Regions from separate parts of the Agrobacterium sp. genome, predicted to be linked through region 1. Evidence: predicted binding sites of a transcription regulator. Region 1 holds the regulator's gene; the other holds the start of a gene.
What was found. The regulator PhoB, encoded in region 1, activates phosphate uptake and scavenging genes when phosphate is short. The targets are predictions, from matches to a motif close to TGTCATNNANCTGTCAT.
Positions count from the first base shown of each region.

Region 2: the regulator PhoB is predicted to act here: its motif matches at 3,551-3,567, upstream of phnC (phosphonate ABC transporter ATP-binding protein).

Region 1 covers NZ_JCABZP010000014.1:366,485-372,075, reverse strand. The annotation lists gene AC5I5B_RS13530 (aspartate aminotransferase family protein) at 1-530, opposite strand, end outside; gene AC5I5B_RS13525 (GcrA family cell cycle regulator) at 962-1,495, shown strand; gene phoB (phosphate regulon transcriptional regulator PhoB) at 1,810-2,493, opposite strand; gene phoU (phosphate signaling complex protein PhoU) at 2,524-3,249, opposite strand; gene pstB (phosphate ABC transporter ATP-binding protein PstB) at 3,346-4,161, opposite strand; gene pstA (phosphate ABC transporter permease PstA) at 4,176-5,498, opposite strand; gene pstC (phosphate ABC transporter permease subunit PstC) at 5,495-5,591, opposite strand, start outside.
Region 2 covers NZ_JCABZP010000014.1:114,195-119,785, reverse strand. The annotation lists gene AC5I5B_RS12285 (carbon-phosphorus lyase complex subunit) at 1-253, shown strand, start outside; gene AC5I5B_RS12280 (alpha-D-ribose 1-methylphosphonate 5-phosphate C-P-lyase PhnJ) at 387-1,289, shown strand; gene phnK (phosphonate C-P lyase system protein PhnK) at 1,286-2,062, shown strand; gene phnL (phosphonate C-P lyase system protein PhnL) at 2,067-2,774, shown strand; gene AC5I5B_RS12265 (transferase hexapeptide repeat family protein) at 2,771-3,388, shown strand; gene phnC (phosphonate ABC transporter ATP-binding protein) at 3,626-4,486, shown strand; gene phnD (phosphonate ABC transporter substrate-binding protein) at 4,572-5,477, shown strand; gene phnE (phosphonate ABC transporter, permease protein PhnE) at 5,548-5,591, shown strand, end outside.

The DNA.
Region 1 (5,591 bases):
TCGGCCGTGATGGCGGCTTTCAGCGCATCAACGTCACCGAAGGGCACCTGGTCGAAACCTTCGACCTTGGGACCGAAACCTTCGAGATATTTCTGCTGGCCGCCGGCGGCGATCGTCGCCAGCGTACGCCCATGAAAGGCGCCTTCGAAGGTGATGATCCGGAACTTTTCCGGATGCCCCTTGGAATAATGATAACGGCGCGCGGTCTTGATCGCGCATTCCAGCGCTTCCGCACCGGAATTGGTGAAGAAGACCTTGTCTGCGAAGGTCGCTTCCGTCAGGCGCTTGGCGAGCTTTTCCTGGCCCGGCACTTCATAAAGGTTCGAGACGTGCCAGACCTTCTCGGCCTGGGTCTTGATCGCTTCCACGAGGTGCGGATGGGCGTGGCCCAGCGAATTGACCGCTACGCCGGCCGCAAAATCCAGATATCGTTCGCCGCTCTCCGTGAACAGCCAGACGCCCTCGCCTCGCTCGAAGCGCAGGGGGGCTCTTGCAAACGTATCGAACAATGGCGCGGCGGCTTCGGCCATGGCTGTATCACTCCTTGCGCGGATGCGCTGTCAGACGGTTGTCAATAGGCTCTGAGGGTTATCCCTCGCCTGAAAATCAAAAATGCCGCCTCGCGGCGGCAGGGGCACTATTGTCACTTCGCCTGCCGATGTCAACAAAAGTCCGTATTTCCCGGGCTTCTCAAGCCCTAGTAGGTGGCGGCCTGCGAGGCCCAAGGTGTTGCCTTTCAGACTCAACTCGCCAGCAAGTTGGGGAAAACCGGAAAATCGATTCGAGATGATTCCCGTGACTCTTGCCACGGAGTCTGCGTGGCACTAGGTTAATCGCTAATTACTAGACTGCATTGCGGCGGAACTAGTCACCAAAAATCCGGCAGAAACCACGCTCGCGGCACGCCCGCGAGACGGAGAAGGATTCTGCCGACATTATACGCGACGAGCGGAGAAGCGGCATGAACTGGACAGACGAACGAGTCGAGAAACTCAAGAAATTATGGTCCGAGGGCCTTAGCGCCAGCCAGATTGCAGCGCAGCTCGGCGGCGTCAGCCGTAATGCCGTGATCGGCAAGGTCCATCGCCTCAATCTGCCGGGACGCGTCAAGGCTGGCGGCCCGGTCACTTCGGCGCGCTCTGCGCCCAAGCGCACCGCTGCACCTGCCCCACGCGCGACGACCTTTGCAGGCCGCGTCAATGCGGCGCCGGCGCGGATCCTCACCCGTTCCAACGCGGCAACCGCGCTGAATGAGGAGATCGACATCGAGACCGCACAGGTTCTTGATTACGTTCCTTCCAAAAACGTGGTCTCGCCGATTTCCCGTCGCCTGACGCTGACGGAACTGACGGAGCGCACCTGCAAGTGGCCGGTCGGCGATCCGCTGAAGGATGATTTCCATTTCTGCGGTTGTGAAGCGCTGGAATCTTCGCCCTATTGCAAGTTCCATGCGAAACTCGCCTATCAGCCGGTAAGCGAGCGCCGCAAGGCTTGAGTGTTGCGGCACGCATTCGACACTCAAAAACTACGGGCCTTCGGGCCCGTTTTTTTATGACAAAGTTCAGGCGGTTCCGGGGTCAACTCACCAGCGAAGCGCCGAACCCTATCCCCCATCGCTGTCGAACCCGACCCACAATCCCGATTGAGCGGGCGGGATTTCAGCCAATTGTCCGTCATCCCATCAAGAAGGATGAAGCCGTCGTGTTTGGGGACGTCCAAAAACCGAAAGGCCCGACACCATTCCGGTTTCGGGCCTTTCGGTTTTTGGCGGGATGTTGCCCCGAGTGTAACTCGTCGGTCGAGTCTTGCTCAGGCTTCCATCGAATATCCGGCGCCGCGCACGGTACGGATGACATCCTGCATATGCGAAAAATTGAGCGCTTTGCGCAGGCGTCCGACATGCACGTCGACGGTGCGCTCATCCACATAGATATCGTGACCCCACACGCCATCCAGCAATTGCGAGCGGGAGAAAACCCGGCCTGGAGAGGTCATCAGGAATTCCAGCAGGCGGAACTCCGTCGGGCCGAGGCGCACTTCGCGGCTCTTGCGGTGAACGCGATGGGTCTCGCGATCCAGCTCGATATCACCGCATTTCAGCACCGAGGAGAGAACCTCGGGACGGGCCCGGCGCAGCATGGCCTTGACCCGGGCCATGAGTTCTGGCGTCGAAAACGGCTTGACGACATAGTCGTCGGCGCCGGTGGCAAGGCCGCGAACCCGTTCGCTTTCTTCGCCGCGCGCCGTCAGCATGATGATGGGCAGGCGTTCTGTTTCCGGCCGCATTCTGAGCCGACGGCACAGTTCTATACCGGAAACGCCGGGAAGCATCCAATCCAGGATAAGAAGGTCCGGAATACGTTCCTGCAGCCTGATTTCTGCTTCGTCTCCACGGGGTATCGTGTCGACGTCATATCCCTCAGCCTCGAGATTGTAACGAAGGAGGACGCTCAGCGCTTCCTCGTCTTCCACAACTGCAATCTTGGGCACCATATGCTAACTCCGCAAGCCGCTGCTCGTCTGTTACTCGGTCACCGAACCGAGCGTGTTGGAACTGTCGTCCTTCGGACGCTCACCTTCCGGCTGGCTGCCGGTGGTCATGTAATAGATCGTCTCGGCGATATTGGTGGCGTGGTCGCCGATACGCTCGATGTTCTTGGCGCAGAACAGAAGATGCGTGCAGGTGGTGATGTTGCGCGGATCTTCCATCATGTAGGTCAGAAGCTCACGGAAGAGCGACGTATACATGGCGTCGATTTCCTCATCGCGCTCGCGGATGGCATTGGCCTTCTCGGCGGAACGCGTGGAATAGACGTCGAGGACTTCCTTGAGCTGCACCAGCGCAAGCTCCGACAGGTGCTCTATGCCGCGGGCGAGCTTGCGCGGTACACCGGTTCCGGCAACCGCGATCACACGCTTGGCAGTGTTCTTGCCAAGGTCGCCAACGCGTTCAAGGTCGCCGGCAATACGCAGCGTGCCGATGATCTCGCGAAGGTCGGCCGCCATCGGCTGGCGTCTGGCGATGGTGACGATGGCCTTGTCGCCGATCTCGCGCTCGGAATGATCGAGGATCGCGTCATCGGAAATGACCTTCTGAGCGAGCGCGGCGTCGGAATTGACGAGCGCACGCACGGCATCGGCGCACATCTGTTCCGCGAGACCGCCCATTTCGGCGATGCGGCGCGTCAGGAATTTCAGTTCGTCGTCATAGGCCGACAGGATATGCGAATGGGTCGTTGTCTGTGTCATGGTCTAGTCCTCCGGCTTGGCCTGCATGCGCGTACCCGGAAGCGGGCACGGCAGAGGCACCAGTCTTGTTCGGTTTCGATAAAGCGCCGGCCGGGATCAGCCGAAGCGGCCCATGATGTAGTCCTGCGTGCGCTGGTCGTCCGGATTGGTGAACATCTTGTCGGTTTCGTTTTCTTCGACAAGATGACCAAGGTGGAACATGGCAGTGCGCTGGGAAACACGCGCCGCCTGCTGCATGGAGTGCGTGACGATGACGATCGTGTAATTGGTACGCAGCTCGTGGATCAATTCCTCGACCTTTGCGGTCGCGATCGGGTCCAGCGCCGAGCAGGGCTCGTCCATCAGGATCACTTCCGGGCTGACGGCAACCGCGCGCGCGATGCACAGGCGCTGCTGCTGACCGCCGGAAAGGCCGGTGCCGGACTCCAGCAGGCGATCCTTCACTTCGTTCCAGAGACCCGCCTTCTGCAGGCTGTGCTCGACGATCTGGTCCATATCCGCCTTGTTGCGGGCAAGGCCGTGGATACGCGGGCCATAGGCGATGTTCTCGTAGATCGACTTCGGGAAGGGGTTCGGCTTCTGGAACACCATGCCGACGCGGGCGCGCAATTCCACGACGTCGATCGCCTGATCGTAGATATCGTCGGTATCGAGCGTGATCTTGCCGGTGACCCGGCAACCGTCGATCGTGTCGTTCATACGGTTCAGGGTGCGCAGGAAGGTGGATTTACCGCAGCCGGACGGGCCGATAAGCGCGGTCACCGTATTTTCCCGAACGTTGAGGTTCACGTCGTAAAGCGCGCGCTTTTCGCCGTAATAAACCGAAACGTCCTTGCCGATCATCTTGTATGAGACTTCATTCATTTTCTTGTCCAGCGCCTTTTCAACTGCTGCTTCCGACAACATGTTCATTGCTCAATCTCCCTCTACCAGCGCCGCTCGAAGCGGCGACGCAACAGGATTGCGCCAACATTCATGACGATGAGGAACAAAAGCAGGATGATGATAGCGCCGGATGTCCTTTCGACAAAGGCGCGCTCGGCTTCGTTCGCCCACATGTAAATCTGCACCGGCAGGGCCGTGGACGGATCCATAGGCGTTGTCGGGTAATTCGCAACGAATGCCACCATGCCGATCAGGAGCAGCGGCGCCGTTTCGCCCAGCGCGTGGGCGAGACCGATGATGGTGCCGGTCAGAATGCCGGGCATGGCGAGCGGCAGCACATGGTGGAAGATCGTCTGCATCTTGGAAGCGCCGAGGCCGAGGGCTGCGGCGCGGATAGACGGCGGCACGGCTTTCAGGGCAGCGCGGGTCGCGATGATGATCGTCGGCAGGGTCATCAGCGTCAGGACAAGACCGCCGACCAGCGAAGCCGAGCGCGGAAAGCCCATGAAGTTGATGAAGACGGAGAGGCCGAGCAGACCGTAAACGATCGAAGGAACAGCCGCGAGATTGTTGATATTCACCTCGATAAGATCCGTCAGACGGTTCTTCGGGGCGAATTCCTCGAGATAGATCGACGCCGCGACGCCGATCGGCAATGACAGCACCAGCACGATCAGCATCATGTAGAAGGAACCGATCAGCGCCACGCCGACACCCGCCGCTTCCGGACGGCTCGAAGCGCCGTTGACGAAAATGCCGGTGTTGAAATGTTTGCCGAGCTGGCCGCTTTCGGCGAGCTGGTTCATCCAGCCGAGCTGCTGGTTCGAGATACGGCGATTGGCTTCATCGGCGGTCATATCGACCTGGCCCTTGAAGGCGCTGTCGACGTCGCCCGAGGCCAGGAGCGTGACCGTGCGCGTGGTGCCGATGACGGCGGGATCGGCGACGACGATGTCGCGAAGCTGCGTGCGCACGCTGTCGGAGATCAAGAGGTTGACGGCACGAAGACCGGCGCGGTCCGTCGGCGCAACACCAAGGACCTTGGCGACCGCGTCACGGGCAACAACGGGATAATTGGCCGTCATCAGCTTTGCCGGATTGGTGGCGCGCTCATTTTTCGGATCGATGATCTGTTCGGAAAACTCGACCGGAACGGTGATCATCGTCTGCTGGAAGGCGGTGTAACCCTTGGAAACCACCGAGAAAAGCAGCAGGAAGAGAAAGATGAGGCCGAAGGAAATCGCTGCCATGCCGTAAGCACGGAAGCGGCGTTCGGCGGCATAACGGCGCTTGATGCCGATATCACGGCGCGTGGCCCTGTTCGCGGCGTTCGCGCCGGCTGCGGGAGAGACGATGTCGGTCATTCATATTGCTCCCGGTATTTGCGCACGATGTAAAGCGCGTAGATATTCAGGCAAAGCGTGATGGCGAAAAGCGTGATGCCGAGCGCAAAGGCG
Region 2 (5,591 bases), 250 kb from region 1:
AATGGCCATGTCGCTGGTCGACCGGGCGCTGCGTGCGGGCGAATTCGGCGAGGATGTTGTCGCCCCCGCGCAGGACGAGGAATTTGTCATCTCACATGCCGACAACGTGCAGGCGACAGGCTTCGTCGAACATCTGAAATTGCCGCACTACGTGGATTTTCAGGCCGAACTCGGTCTGGTCAGGAAAATGCGTGCCGATTTCGAGGCGATCAACGCCGATGGCGCGGAGTGGATGGGCGATGCGGCCGAATAGCTCAGCGGCTGCCCTGCTCACCAAACCAAAGGGCGCAAAAGACGGTCGATGCTGCAAAGACAGCAAAGAACACGGCTGCAAGAATTCCAATCTCCATGAGCTTGTACTCCTTTTTTCACAAGGCTAACGCGCAATGCTTAAAGAAGTTTCATTTGACGACGGGCTGGCCGCCTACAACTTCGCCTATCTGGACGAACAGACCAAGCGGATGATCCGCCGGGCGATCCTGAAAGCCATCGCCATTCCCGGTTATCAGGTCCCCTTCGCTTCCCGCGAAATGCCCATGCCCTATGGCTGGGGCACCGGCGGCGTGCAGCTGACAGCCTCCATCCTCGGTCCCGACGATGTACTCAAGGTCATCGACCAGGGCGCCGACGACACCACCAACGCCGTCTCCATTCGCGCCTTCTTCCAGAAGGTGGCGAATGTTGCCGTCACCACCCGCACGAAGGATGCGACCATCATCCAGACGCGGCACCGTATTCCGGAAGAGGAGCTGCATTCGGGCCAGGTCCTGGTCTATCAGGTTCCGATCCCCGAGCCCTTGCGCTTCCTGGAGCCACGCGAGACCGAAACCCGCGTCATGCACGCGCTGGAAGAATATGGCCTGATGCATGTCAAGCTTTACGAGGACATCGCCCGCAACGGTCGCATCTCCACCACCTACGCCTATCCGGTGAAGGTTGCCGGGCGTTATGTTATGGATCCATCCCCGACCCCGAAATTCGATAATCCGAAAATGCATCTCTCGGACGCATTGCAGCTGTTCGGCGCCGGGCGCGAAAAACGCATCTATGCCGTGCCGCCCTATACGGACGTCGTCAGCCTCGATTTCGAGGACCATCCGTTCGAGATCCAGCGCTTTGACAAGCCCTGTGCGCTGTGCGGTGGCGAGAATGTCTATCTGGACGAGGTAGTGCTGGACGACAAGGGCGGGCGGATGTTCGTCTGCTCCGATACCGACCATTGCGAGGACCGCCGCGCCCATGGCCACAAGGGCCATCTGCTGGCGGATGTGAGGGAGGCTGCAGAATGACCGACGCACCGCTTTTGAAAGTCAGGGACGTCTCCAAATATTATGGCGACCGCGCCGGTTGCCGCAACGTCTCCTTCGAGCTTTACCCGGGTGAGGTTCTGGCCATTGTCGGCGAATCCGGTTCCGGCAAGACGACACTGCTCAACTGCATTTCCACCCGGCTCATGCCAACGGCCGGCAGCGTGGAATATCGCATGCGCGACGGCTCGGTGCGTGATCTCTACCATATGGGCGAGGCCGAACGGCGTTTCCTGATGCGGACCGACTGGGGTTTCGTGCACCAGAACCCGGCGGATGGACTGCGCATGGCGGTTTCGGCCGGCGCCAATGTCGGCGAGCGGCTGATGGCTGTCGGCAACAGGCATTACGGCAATATCAGGCAATCGGCCAGCGAATGGCTGGAGCGGGTGGAAATCGGCACCGACCGTATCGACGACCAGCCCCGCGCCTTCTCGGGTGGGATGCGCCAGCGCCTGCAGATTGCCCGCAACCTCGTCACCTCGCCGCGCCTCGTCTTCATGGATGAGCCGACCGGTGGCCTCGATGTCTCCGTGCAGGCGCGTCTGCTCGATCTGGTCCGCGGCCTCGTCAATGATCTCGGTCTCGCCGTTGTCGTCGTCACCCATGATCTCGCAGTCGCACGGCTGCTGTCTCACCGCATGATGGTGATGAAGGGCGGCGATGTCATCGAGCACGGCCTGACCGACCGGGTGCTGGACGATCCACGCGAGCCCTACACGCAACTGCTTGTTTCCTCCATTTTGCAGGTTTGACGCCATGACGACGCCTCTCATCGTTTCGGAAGTCTTCAAAAGCTTCACCATGCATCTTCGCGACGGCATCGAGCTGCCTGTCGTCCGCGACGTCAATTTCTCAGTCTGCAGCGGCGAATGTGTCGTGCTCGGCGGTCCTTCGGGCATCGGCAAAAGCTCGATCCTGAAAATGCTCTATGGCAATTACGCCATCGACAGCGGGCAGATTCTCATCCGCCATGAGGGTGAGGTCGTCGATATCGGCAATGCCTCGCCGCGCAAGATTCTCGATATCCGCCACCGCACCATCGGTTATGTCAGCCAGTTCCTGCGTACCGTGCCGCGTGTCGCGGCCATCGACGTCGTTGCCGAGCCGCTTCTGGCGCGCAAGGTTGCCACTGAGGTTGCGCGCGAACAGGCGGCAGCATTGCTTTCGAAGCTCAACCTGCCGCGGGAACTATGGTCACTGCCGCCGGCAACCTTTTCGGGCGGTGAGCAGCAGCGCGTCAACATCGCGCGCGGTTTCATCACCGATCATGCAATCCTGCTTCTCGATGAGCCGACGGCTTCGCTCGACGCCACCAACCGGCGCGTTGTGGTGGACATGATCCGGGAGAAAAAAGAAAAGGGCACGGCGCTGCTCGGCATCTTCCACGACGAAGAGGTGCGCGAAGCCGTGGCCGACCGAATTCTCGACGTTTCGCAATTCTCCCCCCGGAAGGCCGCAGCATGAGCGTGAAAGTCGGTCTCGAACCCGTCATCCACGAAAGCGCACGCGTCACCAATTCCTCGATCGGCCGCTACACCGAAATCTCGGAACGCTGCCGCATCGAGGAAGTCGAGATGGGCGATTACTCCTATGTCATGCAGGATGGTGCGATATGGTGCGCCACCATCGGCAAATTCGTCAATATCGCCGCTTCCGTCCGGATCAACGCTACCAATCACCCGATGCAGCGGGCGACGCTGCATCATTTCACCTATCGCGCTCACAGCTATTGGGACGACGCCGAGGATGAAACGGACTTCTTTGCCGCCCGCCGCGCCAAACGCGTGGTGATCGGCCACGATGTCTGGATCGGCCATGGCGCAACGATCCTGCCCGGCGTCACAGTTGGGAACGGCGCGGTGATCGGGGCGGGTGCGGTCGTCTCGAAAGACGTTGCGCCCTATACCATTGTCGGCGGCGTACCCGCACGGCTGATCCGGGAACGCTTCCCGACGGAGCTGGGCCGGCAAATGGATGATCTGAAGTGGTGGGATTGGGATCACGGAACATTGCGCGTCGCTCTCGACGATTTCCGCAACCTGGATGCCAAGGATTTCGTTGCAAAATATGGTGGGTGAAATCTCACCTCTGGCAAGGCAAGTGCAAATCCCGGGGCGAAACCCCGGGATTTTTGTCGATACACTCTAAAATGCCGGCGAATTTCAACGCCCTGACATGCCTCTCGAGAGCTTCGTCGGCGAACAGGTGGACGCCAAGCCCGGGGAAATCTGTAATATTTTATTCATCAAACTGACATCCCCACTTCACGCGCCGCTGTTACGTCGAACCCCGTCAAAAGAAGATTGGACGGGGAAATGAGCTTTCACCTGAAGCAAGTCACGCGCCGTTTCGGCAAGCACACTGCGGTCGATTCCGTTGATGTCGAGATACCGCAAGGTCAGATGGTCGGCGTGATCGGACGCTCGGGTGCGGGAAAATCGACGCTGCTGCGCATGATCAACCGCCTCGTTGACCCCTCCTCGGGTTCCATTCATTTCAACGACACGGAAGTTTCGGCGTTGAGGGGCGCGGCGCTCCGCAACTGGCAGCGCGACTGCGCCATGATCTTCCAGCAGTTCAATCTGGTGCCGCGCCTTGACGTGCTGACCAATGTCATGCTCGGCCGCCTCAATCACCGTTCGACGGCGCTCAGCCTTTTCAACATCTTCACCCATGAAGAGCGGCTGATGGCGATCGCCGCGCTGGAGCGACTGGGCATCGAACATGTGGCCATGCAGGCGGCGGGCACGCTTTCCGGCGGCCAGCAGCAGCGTGTCGCCATTGCGCGTGCGCTGATGCAGTCTCCGAAGATGGTGCTGGCCGATGAGCCGATTGCTTCGCTCGATCCGCTGAACGCCAAGATCGTCATGGACGCGCTGCGCGACATCAATGAGCGCGAAGGCATCACCGTCATCACCAACCTGCATACGCTGGATACGGCGCGCAATTATTGCGAACGTATCATCGGCATGTCGCAGGGCCGCGTCGTCTTTGATGGCACGCCGGCTGACCTGACGGCTGCGGCGGTCGCGGAAATCTACGGCACCGATTCACACGGAGCCGGCATCGACGAGACCATGACCTCAACCAGCATCAATATTCCCGGCGCGCAGCTTCCCGCCCGTCCGGTACAGCAATCTGCCGGTCCCGAACCGCTGGCTCTCGCCGGGCTCTGAGGAACCGCTCAGCATCGTTTGCGCCCGCGTCAAGGGCCGGTATTTCAAAACAAACTCCGGCTCGCCGGGAAACAGGAGAAAGTCCATGTTGAAGAAAGTCCTTCTTTCGGCAGTCGCCCTTGGCGTTCTGGCCGGTTCCGCCATGGCTCAGGACGTCAAGGTTCTGCGCATCGGTCTCGACGGTTCCGAAAACGAAGCCGACATGATCCGCAGCACGAAATGCGTTGCCGATGGCCTGAAGGCCGCGACCGGCGTTTCCGAAGTTCAGGTTTTCCCGTCGCCGGACTATAACGGCGTCATTCAGGGCCTGCTCGGCGGCACCATCGACATCGCCTCCATGGGCGCTTCCTCCTACGCCAAGATCGCGCTCGCAGACCCCAAGGCCGTCGATCCGATCCTGACCTATACGGGTTCTGACGGTTCCAGCGGTTATTACACCATCATGGTTGCCCGCAAGGACAGCGGCATCAAGAAGCTTGCAGACGCCAAGGGCAAGAAGATCGGTTTCGCCGACCCAGATTCCACTTCTGGCTTCCTCGTTCCGAACGTCGCCATCCCGAAGGAAACCGGCACGCCGATCAAGGAATTTTTCGCTGAAACCGGCTTCGGCGGCGGCCATGAGAACCTCGTTCTCGCCGTTCTCGACAAGAAGTTCGACGTTGGCACCACCTTCGGTTCGGGCGTTGGCAAGTGGGAAGAAGGCTACTCGGGCGGCAACCTTCACCAGATGGTGAAGAAGGGCAACCTCGACATGGACGATATCGTCGAAGTCTGGAAGTCGCCGCTGATCCCGAACGGCCCGCTGATGGTCGCCAACAAGCTCGGCGACAGCATGAAGAAGAAGGTCGAAGACTTCTTCATGGAACTGCCCAAGAAGGACCTCGCCTGCTTCCAGGGTTACACGCAGGGCAAGAACACCGCTTACATCAAGGTTGATCCGTCCTTCTACCAGACGATCGTCGACGCCCGTAAGTCCGTTATCGGCGGCTGATCCTGACCCACCGTTCCGAAAGCGGCGGTGCCTTGCGGCATCGCCGTTTTTGCCAATAAAGGAAAGCGGCATGGCGACCACACTGCACCATGGTATCCTCACGCCCGAGGGATT